Regions from separate parts of the Micromonospora sp. NPDC005220 genome, predicted to be linked through region 2. Evidence: riboswitches for the same ligand, from Rfam matches in the RefSeq annotation. Region 2 holds a riboswitch; the other holds the start of a gene.

The links. A riboswitch is a leader RNA that binds a small molecule or an ion and turns the genes downstream of it on or off. The one in region 2 is predicted to bind S-adenosylmethionine.
Region 1: linked by a shared signal. The riboswitch ahead of thrC (threonine synthase) and the one ahead of ABZU52_RS26100 (aminotransferase class V-fold PLP-dependent enzyme) in region 2 are both predicted to bind S-adenosylmethionine.

What each region holds. Positions count from the first base shown of each region.
Region 1 covers NZ_JBEXHP010000002.1:197,991-205,305, reverse strand. The annotation lists gene ABZU52_RS01975 (GNAT family N-acetyltransferase) at 1-604, opposite strand, end outside; gene thrC (threonine synthase) at 911-2,197, opposite strand; SAM riboswitch class I at 2,208-2,343, opposite strand; gene ABZU52_RS01965 (hypothetical protein) at 2,449-2,649, opposite strand; gene ABZU52_RS01960 (YbaB/EbfC family nucleoid-associated protein) at 2,646-3,017, opposite strand; gene ABZU52_RS01955 (YbaB/EbfC family nucleoid-associated protein) at 3,014-3,367, opposite strand; gene ABZU52_RS01950 (hypothetical protein) at 3,364-3,954, opposite strand; gene ABZU52_RS01945 (hypothetical protein) at 3,966-4,265, opposite strand; gene ABZU52_RS01940 (DMT family transporter) at 4,381-5,187, opposite strand; gene ABZU52_RS01935 (metalloregulator ArsR/SmtB family transcription factor) at 5,279-5,584, shown strand; gene ABZU52_RS01930 (hypothetical protein) at 5,842-6,003, shown strand; gene ABZU52_RS01925 (GntR family transcriptional regulator) at 5,988-6,248, opposite strand; gene ABZU52_RS01920 (winged helix-turn-helix domain-containing protein) at 6,293-6,529, opposite strand; gene ABZU52_RS01915 (hypothetical protein) at 6,779-7,270, shown strand.
Region 2 covers NZ_JBEXHP010000099.1:418-7,732, reverse strand. The annotation lists gene ABZU52_RS26110 (metal-dependent phosphohydrolase) at 1-555, opposite strand, end outside; gene ABZU52_RS26105 (FUSC family protein) at 695-1,897, shown strand; gene ABZU52_RS26100 (aminotransferase class V-fold PLP-dependent enzyme) at 1,919-3,163, opposite strand; SAM riboswitch class IV at 3,234-3,354, opposite strand; gene ABZU52_RS26095 (PrsW family intramembrane metalloprotease) at 3,378-4,868, shown strand; gene ABZU52_RS26090 (hypothetical protein) at 4,873-5,040, opposite strand; gene ABZU52_RS26085 (co-chaperone GroES) at 5,134-5,472, opposite strand; gene ABZU52_RS26080 (AI-2E family transporter) at 5,620-6,930, shown strand; partial or broken gene ABZU52_RS26075 (ATP-dependent DNA helicase) at 6,946-7,315, opposite strand, start outside.

The DNA of each region.
Region 1 (7,315 bases), on a different contig from region 2:
CGTCGAGGTAGGCGATGTCGGCGACGTACTCCTGCGGGGTCGCCCCCTGCCAGCAGACCGACTGGTAGCCCTCGGCCAGCGGGCGGGCCTCGGCGAGCGCCGCTCGCAGCGCAACCCGGTCGATCTTGTTGACGTCGAGCCGCCGACGCACCTCGGTGAGGGCGGGCTGGGCTCCGATCGCGGTGGCGAACGCGTCGCCGGCCACGCTTCGGGCGGGGCCGTCGGGCAGCGCGGAGACGGCCATGGCCACCACCCGCTTGCGGCCGTGCTCGCGGAGCAGGCGCACCCCGTACTCGTGCAGGGCCCGGCCGACTCCCCGGCGCCGCAGCTCGGGATGCACCAGCAGCTCGGCGGTGGCGTTGTCGGTGTTGTCGAGCTCGGGCAGGTCCAGTTGGAGGTAACCGGCCGGCACGCCGTCCAGTCGGGCCAGCGCCCAGAGTGACGTCGTGCCGGGCATCGGCGTGTGGAACAGCGCGTCGAAGCGGCGCCGGCAGGAGGGCGGGAAGTCCGGCAGGTCGGCGTCGTTGGCCGCCGACCCGATCCGGTACGCCTCGTCGACCGACGCCCGGTCAGCGCCGTCGAACGACGCGATCGTGATGCTCATGCCGGTGAGCGTGCACCCGGGAAAAGCGATCGGGCCAGCGAATTAATCGCTGGCCCGATCGAACGTGGTCGGGAGGGACACTCGCACAACGCCTCCGGCGTTGGGTCGCAAGAACTTCAAAAGTCTTCGGCGAAATGCCCTCCCGCACGGAGCATCTTGCGCCGTCCGGTTCCTGCCGTCAAGTCCGTAGCGGCGGGTTTTCCACACTCACTGCGAAAAGCCAGTTACCCGGCGGATCCGTCTGCTCCCCCAACCGGCTGGCCGCCCATCCCCCACCCGGTTGGCCGCCGAGCGCCGGCCGGCGGATCAGCCGAGCAGGCCGGCATCCCGGGCGGCGCGCAGCGAGGGCTTGATGTGGTGGGTCGGCCCGACCTGGCCGGCCACCGCGTCGATGGTCTTCAGACCCTCACCGGTGTTGAACACGACGGTCTCGGCCGTCGGGTCGAGCCGACCGGATTCGACCAGCTTGCGCAACACGGCCACGGTGACCCCGCCTGCGGTTTCGGCGAAGACCCCGGTGGTACGGGCGAGATCGCGGATGCCGGCCCGGATCTCGTCGTCGTCGGCGTACTCCATCCAGCCACCGGTGCGGCGGACCGCCTCCAGGGCGTAGAGGCCGGCCGCCGGGTCGCCGATGTTGAGTGACTTGGCGATGCCGGTCGGCTTGACCGGGACGATCGTGTCGGTTTCGGCGTGCAGGGCGGTGGCGATCGGGTTGCAGCCGGCGGACTGCGCACCGAAGACCTTCCAGCCGCCGGCCGGCGCCTCGACCAGGCCGATCTCCACCAGCTCGGAGAACGCCTTGTCAATCTTGGTGAGCAGCTCGCCGCTGGCCATCGGAATGACCACCTGCGCCGGGATCCGCCAGCCGAGCTGCTCGGCCACCTCGTAGCCGAGGGTCTTGGAGCCCTCCGCGTAGTACGGCCGGACGTTCACGTTGACGAACGCGGTGTCCTCGAATTCGTCGGTCTCCACCAGCTCGCCGCAGAGCCGGTTGACATCGTCGTACGAGCCGTCGATGGCGACCAGTTCGCCGCCGTAGACAGCGGTGGTGATGACCTTGCCCTGCTCCAGGTCGCTGGGGATGAAGACCACCGAGGGCACCCCGGCGCGGGCGGCGTGGGCGGCCACCGAGTTGGCCAGGTTGCCGGTCGACGCGCAGGCGAACCGGGTGAAGCCGAGCGCCTTGGCCGCGGTGAGCGCCACCGAGACGACCCGGTCCTTGAACGAGTGGGTGGGGTTGGCGCTGTCGTCCTTGACCCAGAGCGGCGCGGTGATGCCCAGCTCGGCGGCGAGGTGCGGGGCCGCCACCAGTGGGGTCAACCCCGGGTCCAGGGTGACCCGGCTGGCCGGGTCCTGACCGGCGGGGAGCAGTGCGGCGTACCGCCAGATGTTCTTTGGGCCGGCCTCGATCTGCTCGCGGGTGACGGTGGCCAGTGCGGCGGTGTCGTAGTCGACCTCCAGCGGGCCGAAACACTCGTAACAGGCGTGCTGGGCGGCGAGCGGGTAGCGGGCCGAGCAGGCACGGCAGACCAGGGCGCGGGCGGGGCTGGCGGAGGTGTCGATGCCGGAGGCGACGAGCGTCGACGTCATGTCGAGGGTCCTCTCATCTTTCCCCGCATCGCACGGTGCGGCGGGGACGGAATTGGCACCTGCCCCGCCGGTCGCTCAGCGGTGAGCGCGCGGGGTGGTTGCCGGGGCGTCGTCGGGCCGTATCCCTCAGCCCCTCTGGATGAGGTATGCAGTTGTGCGATCGAGTCTAGGACAACGCTGTCGGTCGTTGCTACCGCAGATCCCACGGTGTGAGCCGGCCGCCGGCATCCCGGCGTGCGGCGCGCTGCTGGTCAGCGCCGGCGTCGACGCCCGAGGTAGAACACCACCGCCCCGAAGGCGGCCAGTAGGGCCAGGAGAATCCAGCCGGCGGTCACGAAGGCGCCGCCGGTGGGCCGTTCGCCGCCGGCGAGCAGCCAGACCACACCCGACACGGCGATGATCGCGACCAGGACGGACACCATGGTGACCACGGCGCGCTGCGCGGGAGTCATCGCTGCCGCCGCGGTCGAACGGTGCCGGGCAGACCGGCCCCCGGGTCGGCCAGGATGTCGGCGACCGAGCGGCCACCGATGGTCAGCGACCCGAGCAGGGCCGTGCGGGCCTGCTCGGCTTCGGCCTCGGCCGCGCGAATCGCATCGCGTACGTGCTCGCCGAGGGTGAGGTTGTCCACTCCACGCCGGGCCTGCGGCGTGATCCGTACGTCGAGCAGCTGACCGCCCACTCCGACGGTGGCGATCACCGCGCCGTCGCCGGCCGCGGCCTGATAGTGCTCGCTCGCCGGCCGCTCGACAAAATCTGCCGCGGACTCCATCGCGGCGGCGATGTCACGACGGATCGCCGACAGGGCATCGGGGTTCATCCGGCCCTCCGGGCGACGGCGCGCAGGGCCTCGGCGGCCGACGCCGGATCGTACGTCTGCGGAACCGATGCGGGAACGTCGACCGGAGCGGGTTGCCCGGAGACCTCGGCGATCGTTGCGGCGAGCGCCTGGGCGGCGATCATCCTCGCGTCGGCCACGGCTGTCACGCACGCTGCACCGAGGGCCTGCGCGTCGAGGTCGCGCACCGCCTGCGGGCTGAGGTAGACGTCTTCGACCCGGCCGGCGCCGGTGGCTCTGACCACCACGGTGCCCGTGTCGTCAGTGCCCTCGTAGACCGCTTCCTGCGCCTCGGCGATCCGGGCGAGGCGCCCGTTGAGCTGATCGGTCATCGCCCAGCCGTCCACACCTGCTGCACAAAGGTCAGCACGGCGGTGAGCGTCGTGATGGCGAACGCCGCCCAGGCTCCGACGATCGTCCACTGCACGGCCGGTGTGTAGGGGCCGGAGAGGTAGGCCACGCCGGCCGCCACCAGCGCCGCGCCCGTGACACTGAGGTAGCTGACCAGGTTCGTCGTCAGACCCCACCACATGTCGTCGCACATGTTCCGGACGTTGCTCGCCGCCTGCGCGATCGCGTCGAGCGCGGGCTCGATGCGTGTTTCCAGGAACGCCTTGAACGCCTCGGCGCCCTGATCGGCCCAGTAGGTGTCGACGTCACCGCGCGCCCGCGTCAGCCTCGCCTTGCACTGCTCGAACACGTCGCTCATGTCGTTCCACGCCTCGGAACCCTTGTCCCACGGGTCAGGCGTGCGGATGTTGACCTCGACAAGTGCGGTGAGGCCGGCCACCACCGCCGGGCCGCCACCGGTGGGCCAGACGGCCGCCGCGAGCGCGGTGCCGAGGATGCCGACGAACACCCACAGGTTTTCGGTGGTCTCGCCGTCGAGTCGGTCGGAGTAGAGCGAGGAGTCGGACATCGCGGCTCCGTTCAATCCTGGTATGTGAAGTTCTCGCCCCGCACCCGCTCCTGCTCCTCGTAGTGGGTGGCGATGGTGGTCAGTGCGGTGCCGATCGAGTCCATCGTCTTCTGCAGCGCCGCGGCGACGTCGCCCACGCCCTGCCGGACACGCTCGTAGTCGTCCGGCAGGTTCCAGGCGAACATCGGAAAGGCATCCCGCGGCAGGGTCAGCGAGGCAACCTTGGGTAGCACCGTGTCGGCGAATGACTTCGCGTCCGCGCTGATCGCCTGGCCCGCCTTGCGCATGGCCTCGGTTTCGAGCGACGTCACAACGGCCCCCTCACCAGGCATCGACGGATCGATGGAACGGCTGGTCCTGGCGGTTCATCCTGCCATGGAGGGACCACCGGAGTTGTCCCCTGCCGCCGCCGACCGGGTCAGCGGGTCAGCGGGCGCTCACCGCCACCGGATCGGTCACCGCGATCGGGTCCGTTACCGCGCCCGACTGGGGCTGCGACATCGTCCGGGGTCGGGCGGCGAGGTTCCAGGCCAGGACCGCGATCACGGCACCCACGAATGCGGCGTACCCCAGCTGCGGGGTGACCGCCACGAGGTCGGCGGCGGCCGGCGCGTGCTGCCAGCCGACGGCGTCGGCGCCGATGCTCAGGATGAGCATGGCGGCTGTGCCGGCGAGCGCGGTCAGAGTGGTGAAGCGCAGCGGCGACCACTCGCCGAACCGGCCGGCGCCGTGGGTGTAGATGCCCCAGCCCAGCACCGCGCCGATCATCATCAGCCCGCCGAGGCCGAACTGGCCGAGCCCGGCCAGGCTCCCGCGCGTGATCACCAGACCGACTCCGAGGAGCGCCACCAGGGAGAGGGCCAACAGGAGAGGCTTCGGCCGTACGCCGTCGCGGGCCCAGCGGACGAGCTGAGTGATCACCGGTGTGGTGGCCACGAAGAGGGAGACCTGCTGCGGGGCGGCGTGTTCCAGCGCCAGGTTGGTGAGCAGGTTGAAGCCCGCGAAGCCGACCACTCCGAGCACCACCACCTCCAGTGCCCGACCGCCGTGCCGCAGCGCGCCGGCACCCTCGCGGAGCAGCAGGATGGCGACCAGGACGACGGCGGCCAGCAGGTAGCGCGCGGTGGTCAGGTTGAGCGGATCGACCCGGTTGAGCGCGCTGGCCAGGATCGGGAACATCACGCCCCAGCCGAGCACGGCGACCAGTGGGTATGCGGTGGCGCGGGATCGCATCGACAACTCCAATGTTCGAGTATCATCGAACCAACGCCACTGACCATAGGGTTTTGTTCGATCATTGTCGAACAAGGGTTACACTGGTCACATGGAGCCGCACGAACCCGACCTGACCGCCGTACCGGTCACCAGCGTGTTGGCCGCACTCGCCGACGACGTGCGGCTACAGATCGTCCGGGCGCTCGCCGAGGGCGGCGAGGCGGCCTGCGGCAGCCTCGACTTCGGCGTCTCCAAGGCGACCCGTAGCCACCACCTCAAGGTGCTGCGCGAGGCGGGCCTGACCCGCACCCGCGCCGCCGGCACCAGCCGGCTGGTCCGGCTCCGCCGCGACGAGGTGGACAAGCTCTATCCCGGCCTCCTGGACGCGGTCCTCACGCCCCGCTCTCCGGCCTGACGCGAAAGCGCTTCCGATGGGGGTCGATCTCCGGCCTGACGCGGAGGCGCTTCCGGAGGGGGTCGATCTCCCTCCCTGCGCGCCCTTTCGAGCTGAATCGTTTACGACATCGCCGAAGGGACCGCTCCCCCATTGCGCACGCGTCAGGATCACCAGGTGTTCCACCAGGACAGCCGAGTGTGGTCTCAGCGTGGAAATTTAGGGCGGCTCTGCGGCCGGTCGTCGAATCTCCGAGCCAGCCGATCCCATAGCGCGGCATGACGGAACTGGTAGATTCCGGCGGCCTGACGCAGGATTCCGCGTTGGTGAGCGTCGTCGAGAATGCCCAGGAAGTCGCCGGGCACCAAGTCTTCGTGGAGGAGGTAACGCTTGGCTATGGCGTACTCGGCGAATGCGGGTGGCGCTATTCGGCCACGTAGACGCTGCGCCCTTGGTGACCGTACAGCTCGTCAGTCTCGATCAGGATCGTGATGGCTTGCCGGACGGTCGACTGGCTGCCCACGTCGTAGAGGTCCGCCAACTCCTTGGTCGAGGGCAGCTTGTGGCCAGGTGGCCACTCGCCGTCGGCGATACGCCTCCGGATGTCGGCGATGATCCGCCGATAGTGCGGCTCGAACTTCCGCAGGGTGGCATGCGAGGTACTCCAAACTAGGCATCCCAACAACGTCGAAGGACAAGCTCAAGGCTCACCTGCGCACGATCCAGCCGTCACGACGTGCCGGGGTCCTGCTCCTTGACGAACACCCCGCGCCCCGGTGCGCCGACCACGACGCCACGGTCACGCAGGAGCGCCACAGCGCGCGCAGCGGTCGAGAACGACACCGAGTAGAGGTCACCGATCTGCGTGTACGACGGCAGCTTGGCACCCGGCTCGTACTCGCCAGACTCGATGCGAGCGGTGATGTCCGCAGCGATGTCTACGTAGCTCAGCGGGATTGCGGGCATGAGTGGTCCTCCCGGGTTGGCAGCCCCATCTGATCACGCCGCGCGACCCGCCTTCAAGAACATGGTTGACCTATGTCACTAAGTGCAATACCGTTCCCATGAGCCGCCCGGGTTGGCACCAGGGCTGGTTCACCCTCCGGGGCAGCCCCGGAGTCGAGCTGGGGCAGCGCGCATGACGGTTCAGGTGTCCCCCATCTGGGCTGGTTGCCGCGCTGCCCCGGCACCCCATCAACCAGCAAGGAGGTCCACGTGACGGTGAGCGAGGCGAGCGCTGCCTGGGAGGTCGAGCAGGTGGCCGGCGAGCTGCGCGAGACGTACCTCGCGGTGGCCGCCGCGACAGTCCTGTTGGAGCGGACCAGCGTGGGCTGCGCCCACCCGGCGATCCGGCAGGCCCGTCGCCGTGGCGACGATGCTCTCGACCTGGCCGGCGACGCGCATCGGCAGCTCACCGAGGGGGTACGCCAGCTCCGCGCCGAGGCGGGCCAGGCCAGCATTGGTGACCTGGTCGACGTGTTGGACACCGCTCGCGACCAGCTGAGCGCCGCAGCCGCGCGGGTCGCGCAGTTCCCCGCGCGGATCACCGCCGCCGGCCGGCAGCTCCTCGACGCCGATCAGCCCGAGGCGGCGAGCGGGCAGTGGCGCCGGGCCGCCGAACAGCTCGACCTGATGGCGGAGAGCCTGACGGCGGCCGTGGAGGCGCTGACGTCGTACACCGAAGGGTTGTCTGGAGCGACCGCCTGAAGCCGGCCCGGGGCGGGTGCCGGGCTCCGGCCGGCGCGGGTCCGG
Region 2 (7,315 bases):
CAGCGCGGGCAGCGCCAGCAGGCCGGTCAACACGGCGGCCCGTCCAGCCCGGAAGGCCGGCTCCGGCACATGGGCGTACTCCCGGCGGATCGCCGCCGCGTAACGCTCGTAACGGGCTGGCGGCGCGGCCAGCACGGCCAGGTCGGCATCGCAGAGCAGCGCGCCGTCCCGGTCGCCGGGCGTCACCGCGTGCCCGGCGGTGAGCAGCACCAGTCGGCGTACCTCGGCAACCGTTGTCGCCGGCACCCCGAGCCCGGTGAGCACGCTCTCGGCCAGTGCGGCGCTGTCCCGTTCGTTGGCGTCGCCAGCGGCCCGGGGCTGGTAGACCGCGTCGTGGAACCAGGCCGCCAGCCGGACCACGTCGGCCCGAGCGGCCAGGTCGGCGTGCTGGTCCACCAGATCGAGCACCGTCGTCAGGTGGGCCAGCGTGTGATAGTGCCGGTGCGGTTCCTTCCACCTGGCGATCAGCTTCTCCCCGGCCCGGGTGGTGTCCGGGTCGGGCCTCGCGCCGGCATTCCGGGCCACCGCCCGCCACCGGTCCAACAGATCAACCACCGCCCGAGTCTGCCGCATCCGCTCGCGACGCGCGGGAAGGGAGGATTCAGCGGGCACACCACGGGTAGTCGCGCCCATGGCCGGGGCGCGGGACAAGCGACAGCCGATCGTGCGACGTACCGCGCTGCGCGAAGGGCTGGTGGACATCGACGGCGCGCGGGTCGCCGAGGCCACCGAACAGCTGCGCCATCGCGGCCGGGCCACCCTGCACGACCGGCTGCACCGGGTACGGATGGCCGGCGGGCTCGCCGTGCAGGCCGGCCTGGCGGCCGGGCTGGCGTACTTCGTCTCGCACCGGCTGCTCGGCAACCCGCAACCGGTCTTCGCGCCGATCTCCGCGGTCGGCACCCTGGCCGCGTCGGTGGGCCAGCGGTTCCGCCGGACCGTGGAGTTGATCGTCGGGGTGGGAGTCGGGGTGGGCATCGGCGACCTCCTGATCTACCTACTCGGCACCGGGGCGTGGCAGCTCGGCCTGGTGGTCACTGTGGCGATCCTGCTCACGATCTTCGCCGGGGCGAGTGTCGCGATCGTCATTCAGGCGGCGGCCACGGCGGTGCTGATCGTGACGCTGAGCCCGTCGACCCAGAACCTGGAGATCCCCCGCTTCATCGACGCGTTCCTCGGGGGTGGGATCGCGTTGCTGGTCACGGCGGTGCTGCTGCCGTTGAACCCGCTCCGGGTGATCAACCGGGCGGCCCGACCCGCCCTGGACCTGCTCGCCGCCCAACTCGACACCACCGCCGACGGGCTGCGCAGCCGAGATCGGGCCACCATCCAGCGCGCACTTGATCGGCTCCGAAACAACAAGGACGAACTCAACACGTTGGGCGAGGCGATCGAGGGGGCGAAGGAGACCGCCACCCTCTCCCCGGCCCGCTGGCACCGCCGCGACGAGCTGACCCACTACGCGGAGGCGGCCGATCCCATCGACCGGGCGATGCGCAACAGCGGCACGCTGATCCGCCGGTCGGTCACGCTCATCGAGGACGAGGAACCGGTACCCGATCCGATGCCGGACGCGATCGGCCACCTCGCCGAGTCGGTCCGGCTGCTCAAGCACGAGTTCGCTGTCGGCGAGGAGCCGCAGAAGGCTCGGGAACGGTCGCTGCGGGCGGTCAGCGAGGCCGGCCGGGCGTACGGCGACGGGGTGGGCTTCTCCGGCAGCGTGGTGATCGCCCAGATCCGTACCACGGCGAGCGACCTGCTGGTCGCCTCCGGGATCGAGCAGGAGGAGGCGAACCGGTGGATCCGCACCGCCTTCGGGGAGCAGTCACGCCCGGTCGGTGAGCCCGCCGAGCCCGGCGAGGCGCCGAAGCCACCCACCGCCCCGCCGGTCGGTTGAGCGAAGGCCGCCGGCCGGGCCTCAGCCCAGCTCGGCCAGCGCCGCGAGCAGCCGGTCCACCTGGGCGGCCGTGCTGCCCAACCCGATGCTGGCGCGCAGCGCGGTGGGCGGCAGGTCCCGTCGGCCGGTACGCTCCGCCGCCTCGCTGAGCAGACGCCGGGCCAGCGGGTGGGCACAGAACAACCCGTCCCGTACGCCGATGTGGTGCTCGGTGGCCAGTCGCGCGGCCACCTCGGTGGAGTCCCAACCGGCGACCACGAACGAGACGATGCCGACCCGGGGCGTGTCCGGGCCGAAGGTACGCAGCTCGACGACGTGCGGCAGGCCGGCCAGGCCGGTCCGCAGCCGGGCCAGCAGGGCCTGCTCGTGGGCGGCCAGCGCGGCCCGGTCCGCGTCGTCGAGCGCCGCGCACACCGCCGCCAGCGCAACCGCGCCCAGCAGGTTCGGGGTGCCGCCCTCGTGTCGCGCCGGGCCGGTCGCCCAGGTCACGTCGTGGGTGGCTGGCCCGACGTGGCTGGTGGCGCCACCACCGGCCAGGTACGGCGGGGCGGCGTCCAGCCAGTCCGCCCGGCCGATCAGCACGCCCGCACCGAACGGCGCGTACAGCTTGTGGCCGGACACCGCCAGGTAGTCGACGTCGAGCGTGTGCCTGTCGACCGGGGCGTGCGGGGCGAGCTGCGCGGCGTCGAGCACGATCCGGGCACCGTGCCGGTGGGCCACCCGGGCCAGTTCGGCGACCGGCCACCGCTCACCTGTCACGTTGCTCGCACCGGTCACCGCGACCAGCACCGGCAGCGCCGGGCTGCTGCTCCGGCGCAGCTCGGTGAGGGCGGCGGCGAGATCGCGTACCGCCCCGTCGGGGTCGCTGGGCACCGGCAGCCGCACCGACCCGCGCGGCCAGGGCAGCAGATTGGCGTGGTGCTCGCCGGCGAACGTGACGACAGTGGTGCCGGCCGGCACGGCCCGCGCCAGCAGGTTGAGCGCGTCCGTCGTGTTGCGGGTGAAGATCACGTGATCGTCGGCGCGAGCGCCGAAGTGGTCGCCGATGGTCTGCCGGGCCTGCTCGTAGGCGAGGGTGCAGCGCCGCGACAGCGCTCCCGCTCCGCGATGCACGCTGGCGTACCAGGGCAGCAGCTCGGCCACCGCGTCGGCGGCGGCCCGCGCGCACGGCGCGGTGGCCGCGTAGTCCAGGTTGATCTCGCCGGGCACGCCGAGGACGTCGAGCGGCGCGGACGGCGCCGACGACACGGTGGGCACTGTGGGCAGCGAGGGGACGAGAGTGACGGACACGCCGGAACCTCCGGGGTCAGGGACCCCGGGTGCGACATCGGGACGGGGTCCGCGCTTGCCCAGCACACCGATCGGGCTGGGCCCGGTCATCACCCGGGGCACCCCACCGCGAACTCGACGAGGGTTGCCGGCCAGCAAGCCGGGGCTTGACGCTGGCGCTCGTGACCTGCCGGCAGCATAGCGGCTGCCGATGCGGCCGAACCAGCCGGCAACGGATGGCTACGCTGACCGCATGGCCGACACCCCGCCCGGTTCACCGCTGCCGTCGTCGCCCGCCGCCCCGCCTGCGCCCGCCGCCCCGTCCGTCGGCGAGGCGCCCCGGATGCCGCGGCGCCGCCTGGGCTGGCGGCGGTTCCTGGCGCTGGCCGGGGTGGTGCTGTTCATCGCGGCGTGCGCGGTGTTCATGGTCTTCACGCTCGGCCAGTCGCTCGGTGCGCAGGCCCTGCTGATCGGGGTGGTCGCCGCCATCCTGCCGGTGCCGGTGCTGGTCGCCTGCTTCCTCTGGCTGGACCGGTACGAACCGGAGCCGCTGAAGTACCTGATCTTCTGCTTCGCCTGGGGGGCGTTCGTCTCCACCGCCGCCTCGCTCACCGTGAACGACTTCGCGGCCAACCGTTTCGCCGACTGGGGTCTGCCGTCCGCGCTCACCGGGGTGCTGGTGGCGCCGTTCATCGAAGAGCTGACCAAGGCGTTGGGCCCGATCCTGCTGCTGGTGTTCCGGCGCCGCGAGTGGTCCGGGATCACCGACGGCCTGGTCTACTGCGGGCTCTCCGCGGTCGGCTTCGCGATGGTGGAGAACATCCTCTACCTGGGCGGCTTGGGGTACGCGTCCGGCGCCGACCGGTACGGCCCGGCCACCGGCATCCAGCAGGTCATCGCGATCTTCATCCTGCGGATCCTGCTGTTCGGGTTCGCCCATCCCCTTTTCACCTCGATGACCGGTGTGGGGCTGGGGATCGCCTCCCGGACGGCCGACCGGCGCATCCGGGTGCTCGCCCCGATCGCCGGCCTGCTGCTGGCGATGATGCTGCACGGCACGTGGAACCTGCTGCCCACGCTGACCCAGGCCACCGGCGAGGCCATGATCATGCTGTACGGGTTCCTGGGCCTCATGGTGCCGGTCTTCTTCGGCACGGTGGGGTTGGCGCTGTGGCTGCGCGCCTGGGAGGGCAGGCTCACCGAGCGGGCCCTGCCCGACTACGTACGGGCCGGCTGGCTCAGCCCACCCGAGGTGGCCGCGCTGAGCAGTCTCGGCAGGCGGCACGCGGCCCGTAGCTGGGCGCGACGGGTGGCCGGCGACGCCGGGGTGCGGGCGATGCGGGGTTACCAGTCCGCCGCCACCCGGCTGGCCCTGCTGCGCGACGGGACGCTGCGCGGCCTGGACCGCAAGCCCGCCGACCAGGAGCGGACCGCTCGCGAGGAGCGGGAGCTGCTGGACGCGATCAGCGCGTACCGGACGTTCTTCGTCGGTCGGGACCCGCAGGCCCCGGCGGGGGTCTGGGACGGCAGCCGCTATCTGCTGCGTTTCCCGGACGGTACGCAGCGCCCGGTGGACGCGCCGGACGAGCCGGTGGTGCCGATCCCGGTGGTGCTGGCTCCCGCCCCGGCCCCGGTCGGGTACGCCCCGCCCGGCTGGCCCGGCCCGCGCGCGGCGCCGCCCTGGCCGCCGACGCACCCCTGACGGCTCAGGTCATCAGGGAGGTGAGGAAGTCACCGAAGCCCTGGAACATCGCCATCAACGCGCCCCCGATCGTCTTGAACATCTGCGCGGCGCCGTTCGGCCGGAAGGCCACGAAGTAAATCAGGAACGCGACAAAGCCCCAGGTCAAAAGCTTCTTCACGAATACCGGCATCGTCCCTCCCCAGGGCCACGGTCGCCGGATGGCTTCCCGTCGTGCGGCCGGGCAAACGGTGCGCGACGGGGCCTGGTGGCCGGGGGAGGTGCGTCAGAGGTAGAGGCCGGTCGAGTCGTTCTCGATCCGCTCGGCGGCCACGGCGTGCACGTCGCGCTCGCGCAGCAGCACGTAACCGCGGCCGTGCAGCTCGACCTCCGAGCGGTCGTCCGGGTCGAAGAGCACCCGGTCGCCGGAGACGATGGCGCGGACGTTCGGCCCCACCCCGACGGCGGTGGCCCAGGCGAGGCGTTTGCCGACCGCGGCGGTCGCCGGAATGACGATGCCGGCGGTGGAGCGGCGTTCGCCCTCGCTGCCCTCCATCCGCACCAGCACGCGGTCGTGCAGCAGGCGGATCGGCAGGCCGGTGTCCAAATCGTTGTCGGCGGTCACGCCGCAGACGCTACCGTGTGGCCGACGGTGGTTACGCCGGTGGTGGTCGGGGCATTGTGTGGCTGAACTGCCCTACGGTGTCGGGAACGGACGTATGCTGTCCGACCTGTCGTCGTGGGCGGGCCGGGTTTCTGCCAGGAGGTGCGCTTGAGCCGCTTCGAGCGGGTACGTGGGCGGCTTCGCCGCGCCTACCAGTCACGACAGGAGTCGGCGCCGACCGACGAGGGCGCATCGAGTGAAGCGCTGAACGACGTGTCGGAGGAGGCCCGGGTGGCGTCGCCGGCAGTTCCTGGGCCGGCCGCGCTGCCGAGCGCCTCGGTCTACGGCGCCGAACCTCCGGTGGACCGGCACAGCTCCACCTCCAGTCGGGACGACGCCGATGTTCCGCACGGGCTGCGGATCGCCGCCGCGTGGTGTTGGCGACTGATCGTGATCGGCGTGGTGGCCTGGGCCCTGCTGCGGATCGTCGGCACCATCAAGATCGTGATCATTCCGCTGGCCATCGCGCTGCTGCTCTCCGCGCTGCTCGCCCCGGCGGTGGGCTGGCTCTTGCGGGCCCGGTTCCCCCGGTCGCTGGCCACGGCGGTGGTGCTGGTCGGCGGTCTGGCCGCGGTGATCGGCACGCTGACGCTTGTGGTCAACGAGTTCATTCGCGGTGTACCGGAGCTGAGCGCCAAGTCGTCGGAGGGGGTCCGGCAGATCCAGAACTGGCTGAAGACCGGCCCGCTGCACCTCTCGGACACCCAGCTCGACCGCTACATCGAGGAGGCGCAGTCCTGGATCAACAACAACACCTCGAGGTTCACCAGCGGCGCGCTGAGCACCGCCGCGACGCTGGCCGAGGTGCTGACCGGCACGCTGCTGGTCCTCTTCGCGACGTTCTTCTTCCTGCGTGACGGCAACCGGATCTGGCGCTTCCTGGTCCGGCTGCTGCCGGTGGCGGCCCGGTGGAAGGTCGACGACGCGGGCCGCGCCTCCTGGCAGACGCTTGTCGCCTACGTCCGCGCGACAGTGCTTGTCGCCTTCATCGACGCGGTCGGCATCGGCATCTTCCTGGTCGCCTTCGACATCCCGTTCGCCTTCCCGCTGGCCGCGCTGGTCTTCCTGGGCGCGTTCATTCCGATCGTCGGTGCGGCGCTCTCCGGCGGGGTGGCGGTGCTGGTGGCCCTGGTCGACAGCGGCCCGGTCACCGCGTTGATCATCCTGGGCGCGGTGATCGGCGTGCAGCAGATCGAGGGTCACGTGCTGCAACCGCTGATCATGGGCCGGGCGGTCGCCCTCCACCCGCTCGCCGTGATCATCGGTATCGCCGCCGGTGTCGTACTCGCCGGCATCACCGGCGCGCTGGTCTCCGTGCCGCTCATCGCGGTGCTGAACACCGCGGTCCGTCGGCTTGCCGCCCGCCGGGTCCCGGACACCCCGCCCGACGCCGTGGTGGTCGCCGCCCAGGCCCCCTAGGCGGCGCGGCGCGGGTCAGGACTTGGCCAGGCGTTCCAGGGCGCCGCGGGCCACCTCGGGGCGGGTCGTGTACCAGAACGGCGGCAGCGAGCGGCGCAGGAACGGCCCGTACCCTCGGGCCGTCTCCAGCCGGGAGTCGAGCACCGCGACCACGCCCTTGTCGCCGGTCGCCCGGATCAACCGGCCCACGCCCTGCGCCAGCCGCACCGCCGCGATCGGCACGCTGACCGCCGCGAAGCCGGAGCCGCCGCCCGCGTCCACGGCCGCCGCGCGGGCAGCCGCCAGCGGTTCATCCGGGCGGGGGAAGGGCAGCCGGTCGATGACGACGAGCTGGCAGGCGTCACCAGGCACATCCACGCCCTGCCAGAGCGACATCACCCCGAAC